Deinococcus aerius: one gene and its partner. The protein of the gene in region 1 interacts with the protein of each later gene in a pairwise test. Links are inferred from orthologs where the notes say so. Each region holds a gene or a part of one and is shown on either strand. Other genes may lie near its edges.

Region 1 (4,543 bases):
GAAGGCGTGACGGTGCGGGAACTGGCAAGGCAGGTCGAGGAGACCTATGGCATGAGCCTGCGCGGCTGCATGGTGGCCGTCAACGAGGCGTATGCCACACCCGAACACGTGCTGCAACCGGGGGACGAGGTGGCCTTCCTGCCTCCCGTCGCCGGGGGTGCGGGTGAGGACATGCGCTGCGAGGTGGTGACCACTCCTCTGTTACTGGCTGAGGCAGATGCCTTCCTGGTGCGGCCCGAGTACGGCGCACAGGCCTACTTCGTGGGCACGGTGCGCTCGCCGAACAAGGGCAAACAGGTCGAGTACATCGAGTACGAGGGGTACGGGCCGATGGCCGAGAAGGTGATGCGGGCGGCGGCGGCGCAGGCCCGCGCCCAGTACGGCACCTTGCGGGTGGTCGTGCAGCACCGGGTCGGCCGCCTCCTGCCTGGTGAGGCAAGCATCCTTATCGGGGTGGCCAGCCCCCATCGCCGCGCCGCCCTGGAGGCATGCGACTTTCTGATCGAACACCTCAAGGTTCATCTGCCCATCTGGAAGCACGAGGCCGACGAGGACGGCCAGCATTGGGTCGAGGGGCAGACCGGAAGCCCAACGCTATAGAACACTGAACCAAAGAAGCCTTGTTACCTTGGGCAAAGCGAAGGGATCACATATTGCGCCCGGGGGTGCCTGGCTTCGCCCAGCAGGACAGAGTTCTTTTGTCAGTTCCCGTCGGCCCAAATGAGCCGACCTCCTCTCGCAGCTCTCCCGAGGGTCAGGACGGCTGGGAATTCTCGCGCGCGTAGGCCTCGAAGTGGCGGTAGTAACGACTCGCCAGCAGGGCCATCAGGCCCACAACCAGCACCAGGACGAGCAGGTGGGGCCAGCCCGCCCCCCCCGTCAGCAGCCCGTTGAAGGCGAAGTGCAAGGTGATGCTGAGCAGCAGAGCCCGGGAGCGCCACCACCGCCCCCCCCGCAGGTGCCGCCCTCCCAGCGCGTACCCCTGGGGAGCGCTGAACAGGGCGTGGGCCAGGGTGGTCAGCAGCGCGTGCCAGGTCGCCGCATGCGCGCCGAAGCCCAGCGTGTAGGTCACGTTTTCCAGCAACGCGAAGCCCAGCGCGGCGGTCACGGCATAGACCAGGCCGTCCATCGGCTCGTCGAAAGCGTGTTCGGTGGCGGCGGTGCTGGCCGCGAGGAGTTTGCTGCTCTCCTCGACCACGGCGGAGAGCAGCATGACCAGCAGGGGAAAGCTCAGGCGCTCGAAACTGCCCTCGAACGCCGCCGAGACGGCCCAGGCGACCATGCCCCACCCGAAGGTGCGGGCAAGCAGCCACGGCGGCTCGGGATGGCGGTCGCGGCGCACGAAGAACCAGAGCCACCCGAACGTCAGCAGCACCGACGCGGTCAGGGAGAGGGCCAGCGGCACGGGGCTCAGGCGCGGGCAAGTCGGCCCGCGAGGGCGGCCTGCATGGGCTGCTGTGCCAGGTGGGTCAGGGCCAGGGCCAGGGCGTCGGCGGCGTGGTTGTTGAAGACTTCGCGCAGCCCCAGGCTGGCCTTGACCATGTAGATGACCTGCTCCTTGTCCGCCCGGCCCGTGCCGACCAGGGCGCGTTTGACCTGCATGGGGCCGTAGGCGTGGATCGGCACCCCCGCCTGGGCGCAGGCGAGTTGCACCACTCCGAAGGCCTGCCCGACCTTAAAGGCCACGTCCGCCTGCCTCCGCAGAATCTGGTCCTCAATGGCCACGGCCTCCGGCTGATACTCCGCGAGCAGCCGCGCGACCTCCGAGTGGATGTACTGGAGGCGGCGCGGCATCACCCACGCGCTCTCGGTCACCAGGCAGACGTGGTGCAGGTGACGGGCCTTGCGGGCATCCCCCTCGATCAGGCCCAGGCCGAGGTTCGCCAGGCCGGGGTCCACGCCGAGTACGATCATGACCGCAGGATAAGGCACAAAAACAAAGAGGCGGGGCAGAAAGCCGCCGCCCGGCCCTCTGCCCCGCGCGGTGGATGCCCTTTACAGGCGGCTCTTGGGATCGAAAGCGTCGCGCAAGCCGTCCCCCAGGAAGTTGAAGGCCAGCACGGTGATCAGGATCGCCAGGCCGGGGTACAGCGGAATCCAGGGGTACTGGAGCACGACCTCCTGGGCATTGCTGAGCATGTTGCCCCAGGTGGAGACGGGCGGCTGGATGCCAAAGCCCAGGAAGGACAGCGCCGCCTCGCCCAGGATCGCGCTCCCCACGTCCAGGGTCGCCTGCACGATGATGATGGCGAAGAGGTTGGGCACTAGGTGCCGCCACATGATGCGGTTGTTGCTGGCCCCCAGCGCGCGGGCGGCGTCCACGTACTCCAAGTTCTTCATCCGCAACACTTCCCCGCGCACGAGACGGGCGGTGCCCATCCAACCGAACACCGAAAAGATCGTGATGATGATGAAGACGCTGGCGGTCGCCCCCAGGCTGTCGCGCAGGTTGGCAATGAAGGGGGCATCGGTGCTGATGAATAGGCCGCTGATCACCAGCAGCAGGGGCAGGGTCGGCAGGCTCAGCATGAACTCGATAAAGCGGCTGATCACGGTGTCGGTCCGCCCGCCGAAAAACCCGGCGAGCAGACCCATCAGGGTGCCGATCAGGATGCTGATGATGGCGACCGAAAAGCCCACCATCAGGCTGACGCGGCTGCCGTAGATGATGCGGGAGAGCAGGTCGCGGCCCAGGTCGTCCTGTCCCAGCAGGTGCTGGGCGTTGGGCGGCGCGTAGATGCCCGAGAGATCCTGCGTGTTCGGGTCATAGGGCGCCAGGAGGGAGGCGAAAATCGCCATTAAGATCAGCAGGATGATCACGGCCAGGCTGATCATCGCGGCCTTGTGCCGGCGGAGTCGCCGCATGGCGATCTGGAGGGTCGAGCGGCTCTTGACGGGGCTGGCCGCAGTCGGCGTGGCGGTCGTGGTCATGGCAGGGACCTCAGGAGTAGCGGATGCGGGGATCGACGACCGCGTAGGCGAGGTCGGTGACGAGCTGGAACACGACCGTCAGGACGGAGAGCAGCATCAGCGAGACCATCACGACGTTGAAGTCCTTGCTGACCAGGGCGTCGAGGATAGCCTTACCCATGCCGGGCCAGGAGAACACCGTCTCGGTGATCACGGCCCCGCCGAACAGCCCGGGAATCGAGAGCCCCATGATGGTCAGGATGGGCACCAGTGCGTTCCGCAGGGCATGCTTGTACAGCACCTTTCGTGAGGGCAGCCCCTTGGCCCGGGCCGTGCGGATGAAGTCCTGGTTCATCACCTCCAGCATGGAGGCGCGCATAAAGCGGGTCGTGACCGCGACCTCGCGCAGCATCAGGATCATGAGCGGCAGGGCCAGATACCGCAGCTTGTCGAGCGCCACCGCCCACCAGCCGGCCTCGGGAGGCACGTCGCCGCCCAGCCCGCCGGGTGGCAGGGAGATCGCGCCGCCCGTCGCATTGGGCAGGAAGATGGCGAAGAAGTACAGCGCCATCGCCCCCACCCAGAACACGGGGGCGCTGAAGGCCACGAAGGAGAGGAAGGTCAGCACGTAGTCGGGCAACGAGTATTGCCGAATCGCCGAGTAGATGCCCAGCGGCACGGCGATCAGGGTGCTGAGGATCAGCGCGGGCACCGTGAGGAGCAGCGTGTTGGGCATCCGCTGCTGGAAGATGAACTGCACCGCCGGGATGTTGAAGTCGCGCGAGAAGCCCAGGTCGCCCTGGAACGCCTGCCTGAGCCAGAACAGGTAGCGGGTCCACCAGGGCTGGTCCAGGCCGTAGGCGGCCTTGAGCCGGGCGATGTCCTCTGGGGTGATGCGGGGGTTGCCGAAGGTGAGCTGGTCTACCGGGTCTCCCGGTTGCAGGGAGGTGAGCGCATAGATCACCAGGCTGATCACCAGCAGCAGCGGGATCATCTGGAGGACGCGCCGGAAAGCGTAGGTCGCCATACCTGAAATCCTTTCGTAGGAGACGGTGGGCCAAAACAAGCGGGAGGAAGCGTTTCGGCTTCCCCCCAGGTGACGGGTGGGCGGGGCGCGGCGACTCCACTCGCACCCCCGCCCGCGCCCCTTACTTCTGCTTGTTGACCTCGACGGCGCCGCGGCTGGCCCAGCCGATGCGGTAGGCGTCCCAGCTCGGGTACAGGGTGTAGGCGCTGAAGGTGTAGTTCACCAGGCCCGGCACCTTGGTGTAGGGGTTGGCGCGGAAGTACAGCGGCAAGGAGGGCACCTCGTTGCTCCAGATCGTCTGCATCCGGTCCATCAGCTTGATGCGGTCGGCCAGGTTGAACTCGGTCAGCGCCTGCTTGTGCAGCTTGTTGTACTCTGCGTTGTTCCAGCCCGAGTAGTTCTGACCGGCGTAGCCGTTGGCGGCAGTCGGGATACCCTCGCCCTTGAACAGGTCACCCTGCTCGAAGATGGGGTTGGCCGACCAGGCGTACATCGCCAGGTCCCACTTGCCCTCCTGGCCCTTGCTCAGGAAGTCGGGGCCGAAGAACACCGAGGCCGGGTAGTTCTGGATGTTGACCTGCACGCCGACCTGCTTCCACTGGTTTT
Region 2 (5,233 bases), on another replicon or contig:
TCCCCCGAGGCGCTGGGGCGGCTGGCGGCGCGGGCGCGGGTCGTGGCGCTGCTGCTCGACCCCGGCGAGCACCACGCGAACCTGCGGCTGGCCCGCGCCGCCGTGCAGTTCCTGCGGGACGGGGCGGTAAAGGCCGGCGCCCTGGGACCCGGGAGCGCGCAGCGGTACGCCGGGGCACCCGACGAGACCCTGCTCGCCCTCGCCCGCAAGGGGGCCGAGGGGCTCACCGCCCGGCTCGCGCGCCTCACGCCCGCCGGGGCGGACGCCGCGCTGCGGGCGAGTGCCGCCGTCCTGGGCCTGAGCCCCGAACGGGCGCGGCGCCTGCACGAACGGCTGCACGCCGCCGCCTTCATCCCCGAGGAACTGCCCGAGCCGCAACCCCTGACCCGGGTGGAGGTGCCGGGGGACGGGTCCTTCGTCAGCCTGGCCCTGGGCGATGACCCCCTCACCCTGCGCGTCCTGGGCCGCTCCCTCACCCTGCGGCTCGACCACCGGGGCGACCTCGTCGCCGCCTGGCCGGGACAGGCCCGCGCCGTCCTGGGTGACCTGCTGGTCCTGCGCCGCCCCGAGGGCCAGATTCTGCTCGTCCGTCAGGGGACGTGGCTGGGCGTCGCGGCCGGACCGGCGGACCAGGGAAAAGAGGCCCCGGGGAACGCCCAGCCCGCCTCCGCCTGAGGGGCTTTCCGGGAGCCGTCCCAGCTTCAGATCGGTGAACCGGACGCGCCCAGCCGCTCCTCGATCTGCCCCAGGCGCCGGGTGAGGGGATCGGTGGCGACGATCAGGGCGAGGGCCAGGGTCAGGGCGGCGACGGCGGCGTGCAGGGGCAGGGTGCCCAGCCCGCTGAGAGCGAGGCCCCCGGCAGCGGCGGCCCCGAGGGACAGGGCCAGCAGGCTGCGGTCGGGCCGCGCGCGGTGCACGGTGAGGCGCCGGGCATTCCAGCGCAGCAGGGCCAGGGTGAGGAGCGCCCCGGCCAGCGGCCAGACGACGAGGGCGCGGTTCACGGCGTCGTGGGCGGGGTCGGTGTCGCCGATCCCGTGCCCCAGGCCCACCCCGAGCATCACCACACTGACCGTGAAGGGCAGGTGGCCGTACAGCCACGCGAGAAAGGCGCTGACGCGGCCCACCCGGTGGGCGAGGGCCACGGGCAGGGCGCGGGCCTGGTCGAAGTACAGCCGCCACAGGGCGACCGCCGCGGCGATGGCAAACAGGGCGGCCCCCAGGGAATCCCACGTCAGGTCCCGCTGCCGCCCCCCCGTGACGACCTCGTTGACGACCCCGCCCAGCGCGATGATCTGGAGGAGCCCGACGCGCTCGGGCAGGTGTTCCTGGTGGGGCAGGGCGGCGCCGTGGCGTTCGCGGATCAACAGCGGCGTGAGCAGGTCCACCCCGAGGGCCAGGCACCACAGGGCGAGTTGGGCCGTTCCCCCCAGCCCCGCGCTTCCCAGCCAGATCAGCGCGCCCAGCCCGTACCCGGCGGCGGTGGGACGGGCGAAGACGGCGGCGTCCGGGTCGCGCCGCAGGGTCACGAGGTACATCCCGACCAGGATGAGGCGGTTGGCCCCGTAAGCGAGGGCAAAGGCCTGACCGGTCTGGTCGAGGTCGCCGCGCTCGGTCAGCGCGATGATGCCCAGCGTCACGAGTTGCAGCAGGCTGCCCCAGCGGTACACCCGGCGGTCGTTGCCGTAGCGGGCCGCAAACGTCGTGTTGCCCGCCCAGGCCCACCACACCGCCGTGAACAGCAGCAGGAAGAGGCCGACGTTCGCCCCACTCGGCGTGTCCCCCAGCCGCTTGGCGAGCTGGTCGAAGGCCACCACGAAGATCAGGTCGAAGAACAGCTCCAGCCAGGTGACCCGCTGCTCGTCGGTGGGCGGGGGGGAGGGTGCCTGGCTGTCCTGAACCCCGTCCTCGATGCTCACACTGTCGGGCTGGCCGTGCGTCATCGTCATCTAGCGGAGCTTCCCCAAACCCTTGCGGATCAGCGCGTCGGCGCTCTGGGCGGGGTCGGCGGCGAGCAGCTCCGCCACCACGCTCCGCACCTGCCCCTCCCGGAAGCCGAGGGCGAGCAGGGCCTCGATGGCGTCCCGGCCCGCCGTGCTGCTGACCGGGGCGGCCTTCGCCCCCGTCGTCGGCGCAGCGAGGTGGTCGGGCACCTTGTTCTGGAGTTCGAGCACCAGCCGCTCGGCGGTCTTCTTGCCCACCCCCGAGACGCTGGAGAGCAGCTTCACGTCGCCCGTGATCAGGCCCTGCGCGATGGCGCTGACGGGCATCGCGGAGAGCAGGGCCAGCCCCAGCTTCGGCCCCACACCGCTCACGCCCGTCAGCAGGTCGAAGAGGCGCAGGCTGTCGGCGTCGCTGAAGCCGAAGAGCAGTTGGGCATCCTCGCGCACCACGAAGCGGGTGTTGAGTTCGGCGGGCTGGCCCGGGCTCAGTTTCCCTAGGGTGGAGGCGGGGCAGAAGACCTCGTAGCCCACGCCCCCGGCGACGATCACGGCGCTGGCGTCGCGTACCTCGCGCACCACGCCACTCAGGTAGGCAATCACAAAAACTCCGGAAATATCCGTAGCTGTTCACGGATATTTCCCGACCGAAGGGAGAAGGAGATAGTACGGGTTCTGCGGAGTGGAGAACTTTCCGGCGCTTTCCCGGAAAGTACGGAACGGAGCGGAAGCCGTATCACACCGGGAATTCTAGGGGCCAGGACAGGCGGGGAGGGGCGCCTATCCCCCACTCCGCGCCGGAAGGGAGGTGCGGGGCGTGTCCTGGCCCAGCCGGATCACGTGGTCCTGGCCCTCCCATCCCGCCTCGCTCCGCCGGGTGAAGTTCAGCCGATGGTGGCCCTCCAGGTCGGCGGGACTGAAACTGACCCCCCACAGGCCGAAGGGTAGGGGCAGCGCCGCCCGCTCCCGCACGTCCTGCCAGCCGTCGAAGCCGGAGTGGAGCGTGAAGGGCTGCGCGTCCTCGATCAGCAGCAGCAGGCCCGGCTCCAGTTGCGGAACGGGCGCGGCGGGGCGCCAGTGCCGGACCTCGGCGGGAAGCGGCTCGGCGTAGCGTTCCTCCACCTCGCGCAGCAGTTCGGCGGGGCGGCCGGTCTGGGAGGCCCGGAGCAGTTTCAGGAACTCGGCGTGCGCCCACAGCAGGGGCATCGCGCTCCCGTTGGGGCGGCCCGGGAAGAGGCCGCACTCGGGCAGGGGCGGGCCATTCCAGACCTGTTCCGGCAGTAGCCCACCGGGGCTGGAACAGCGCAGCAGGGCGTCCAGGTACGGGGCGGGGTCCTCCCCCGCCTGGAGGGCGAGGTGGCCGCGCTCGCCCGTCAGCAGGGGCCACAACCGCCCGCACCCGTGCCCGTCGTAGGGCGAGCCGTCATCGTGTTCCCCGTACCCGTCGTCGTTGTAGCGGTGGTAGAAGGTCCCGGTGGGCGTCTCCTCGGCGAGCAGGTGATCCACCACCCGCACGGTGCCCCGGATGCGGGGATCGCGCGCCGAGCGCAGCCCCAGGCGCGGCAGGTACGAGAAGTCCAGGCTGACGAGGGCGGACGCCTCGACCGTCTTCCCCTCGCGGTTTTGCAGCATGACCTCCCCGGTCAGGGCGCCGTCCCGGGTCGGGGGCGCGAGCCGCACGTAGTAGCCCTCCACCCCCAGCTCGCGGCTCAGCGGCGTATCGGTCACGTAACAGCAGCTCTCCAGCCGCTCGTTCCAGTCGTCCGCCAGCCCCAGGGCGTAGTGGCGCTCGTCCTCCTCCAGCCACCCCGCCCCCGCGACCAGCGCGGCGATGGCGACCGCCAGGGTGAAGGGGTTGACGCCGGGGTTCTCCTCCCAGCGGTCCTGGTCGCTGGTGGGGCCGGTGCGGGCCACGAAGGCGAGGGCGCGGCGCACCATGTCGCGGGTGCCCTCCAGTTCCGGCTCGCCCTCCTCGCGGAGTTTGGCGGCGAGGAGCACCGGGAAGGCCGTCTCGTCGAGCTGGATGCCGTGCCAGAAGGGCTGGCCGTCGGGGTAGTAGTTCTGGAACCAGTGGCCGTCGGGCTGCTGGTTGGCGATGAAGCCTGCGAGCACCCGCCGGGCGTCCCCCCGCTGGTGGCAGGCGATCAAAGCGAAGGCCGCCAGCGTGGCGTCGCGCGGCCAGACGAGGTGGTAGCCCCCCAGCGTGTCGGTGTGGTTCCCCCAGGGGATGCTGAGGCTGGCGACGAGGGCCCCCGGGTAGGTCCGGTCCTCGTGAATCTTGAGGACGGTCGCGCTCAGCACCGCCTCCGCCTCCAGTTCGGGGCTGGAGCCGCCCAGCCGCAGGGCACTTCCCCAGTCCTCCCAGGCGTGGAGAAAGGCGCGGCGGGCGGGCTCGTCCCCCTCGGCCAGGCTCGCGCGGGCCAGGCCCTGAGCGCCCTGCACGCTCTCCGCGAAACCGAGCGCCAGCAGGCCGGACGGCTCCACCAGTTCGGCGGAGAGGGCCACGTTGCCGTTCTCGGCCCTCTCATACGCCCAGGTCAGGCGCCCGTGCGCGTGCAGGTCCTGCCAGCCGTCCGAGAAACCGACGTACCCGGCGCTGAGGTGCGTCATCGGCCCACCCGCCAGCAATGCGAGGGCGCGGTCGCCGCTCACCGCGAGGAGCCGCTGCCCCTCGACCCAGGCCGCGTTGCCGTGCCCGGTGGAGGTGAGGTGGGGGGCCAGCACCATTGCCAGGCGGTAGGGGCCGGTCAGGGCGTAGCGGACCAGCAGCACGTCGCGGGTGGGGTCGGGCAGCACCTCCAGCGACAACTCGTAGTCCTCGCCCCAGTGGAGGATGGTCGGCAGCGGCAGGTACGGCCCCGGCATCGAGAACACGTACCGCCGCGCCCGCGCCAGGTCCACCCAGCCCGACTCGCCGATGAGGTAGAAGGTCAGGTCGCGGATCTGCGGCTGCCCGGTGGAGGGCCAGTACACCTCATTCAGCGCGCCGTGGCCGCCGGTGACCCACAGCCGGGACGCACCGCCCAGCGCGGTCGTCACGAAGTCCTTGTCGCTGCTCGCCCAGGTCGGCGGCAGGCCGGGGGCTCCGGGGGCGAGGCCGTGGGTCGGCGTGTCCTCGGCGGGCGGATTCTCGGAAGGCAACTTGTGGTCTGAAAGGTCCCGGGGTGGCGAGCTGGTCATATTGCCCCCTTCTCGGCGGAGGTGACGGCCAGCGGCGAACGGCCCCCTGTCGCCGGCTCCGTCTCCTTGCCTGTCCGTACCCTCTCACCGTACTCCCGCCCTACGCCAGGTTCCAG

The links. Proteins that work in one complex are often made in the same cells at the same time.
Region 2: the proteins of ruvC (region 1) and ruvA interact in binary tests that used the Escherichia coli proteins (3 or more experiments, as listed by UniProt). The link is inferred for Deinococcus aerius from one-to-one orthologs.

What each region holds. Positions count from the first base shown.
Region 1 is NZ_BFAG01000006.1:237,214-241,756, reverse strand. Bases 163-3,155 are described here. They hold ruvC (crossover junction endodeoxyribonuclease RuvC), read right to left. Parts: upstream 1,915-3,155; coding sequence 1,411-1,914; downstream 163-1,410. Other genes in these bases: DAERI_RS10650 (ABC transporter permease), read right to left, coding at 2,942-3,155; DAERI_RS10655 (ABC transporter permease), read right to left, coding at 1,996-2,931; DAERI_RS10665 (PrsW family intramembrane metalloprotease), read right to left, coding at 755-1,405; moaD (molybdopterin converting factor subunit 1), read left to right, coding at 163-600. Outside these bases: more of moaD, read left to right, coding at 1-162; more of DAERI_RS10650, read right to left, coding at 3,156-3,937; DAERI_RS10645 (peptide ABC transporter substrate-binding protein), read right to left, coding at 4,059-4,543.
Region 2 is NZ_BFAG01000001.1:431,186-436,418, reverse strand. Bases 744-3,720 are described here. They hold ruvA (Holliday junction branch migration protein RuvA), read right to left. Parts: upstream 2,541-3,720; coding sequence 1,947-2,540; downstream 744-1,946. Other genes in these bases: DAERI_RS01970 (glycoside hydrolase family 15 protein), read right to left, coding at 2,718-3,720; DAERI_RS01980 (low temperature requirement protein A), read right to left, coding at 744-1,946. Also shown: DAERI_RS01985 (hypothetical protein), read left to right, coding at 1-675; more of DAERI_RS01980, read right to left, coding at 702-743; more of DAERI_RS01970, read right to left, coding at 3,721-5,117. UniProt on the Escherichia coli protein: The RuvA-RuvB-RuvC complex processes Holliday junction (HJ) DNA during genetic recombination and DNA repair.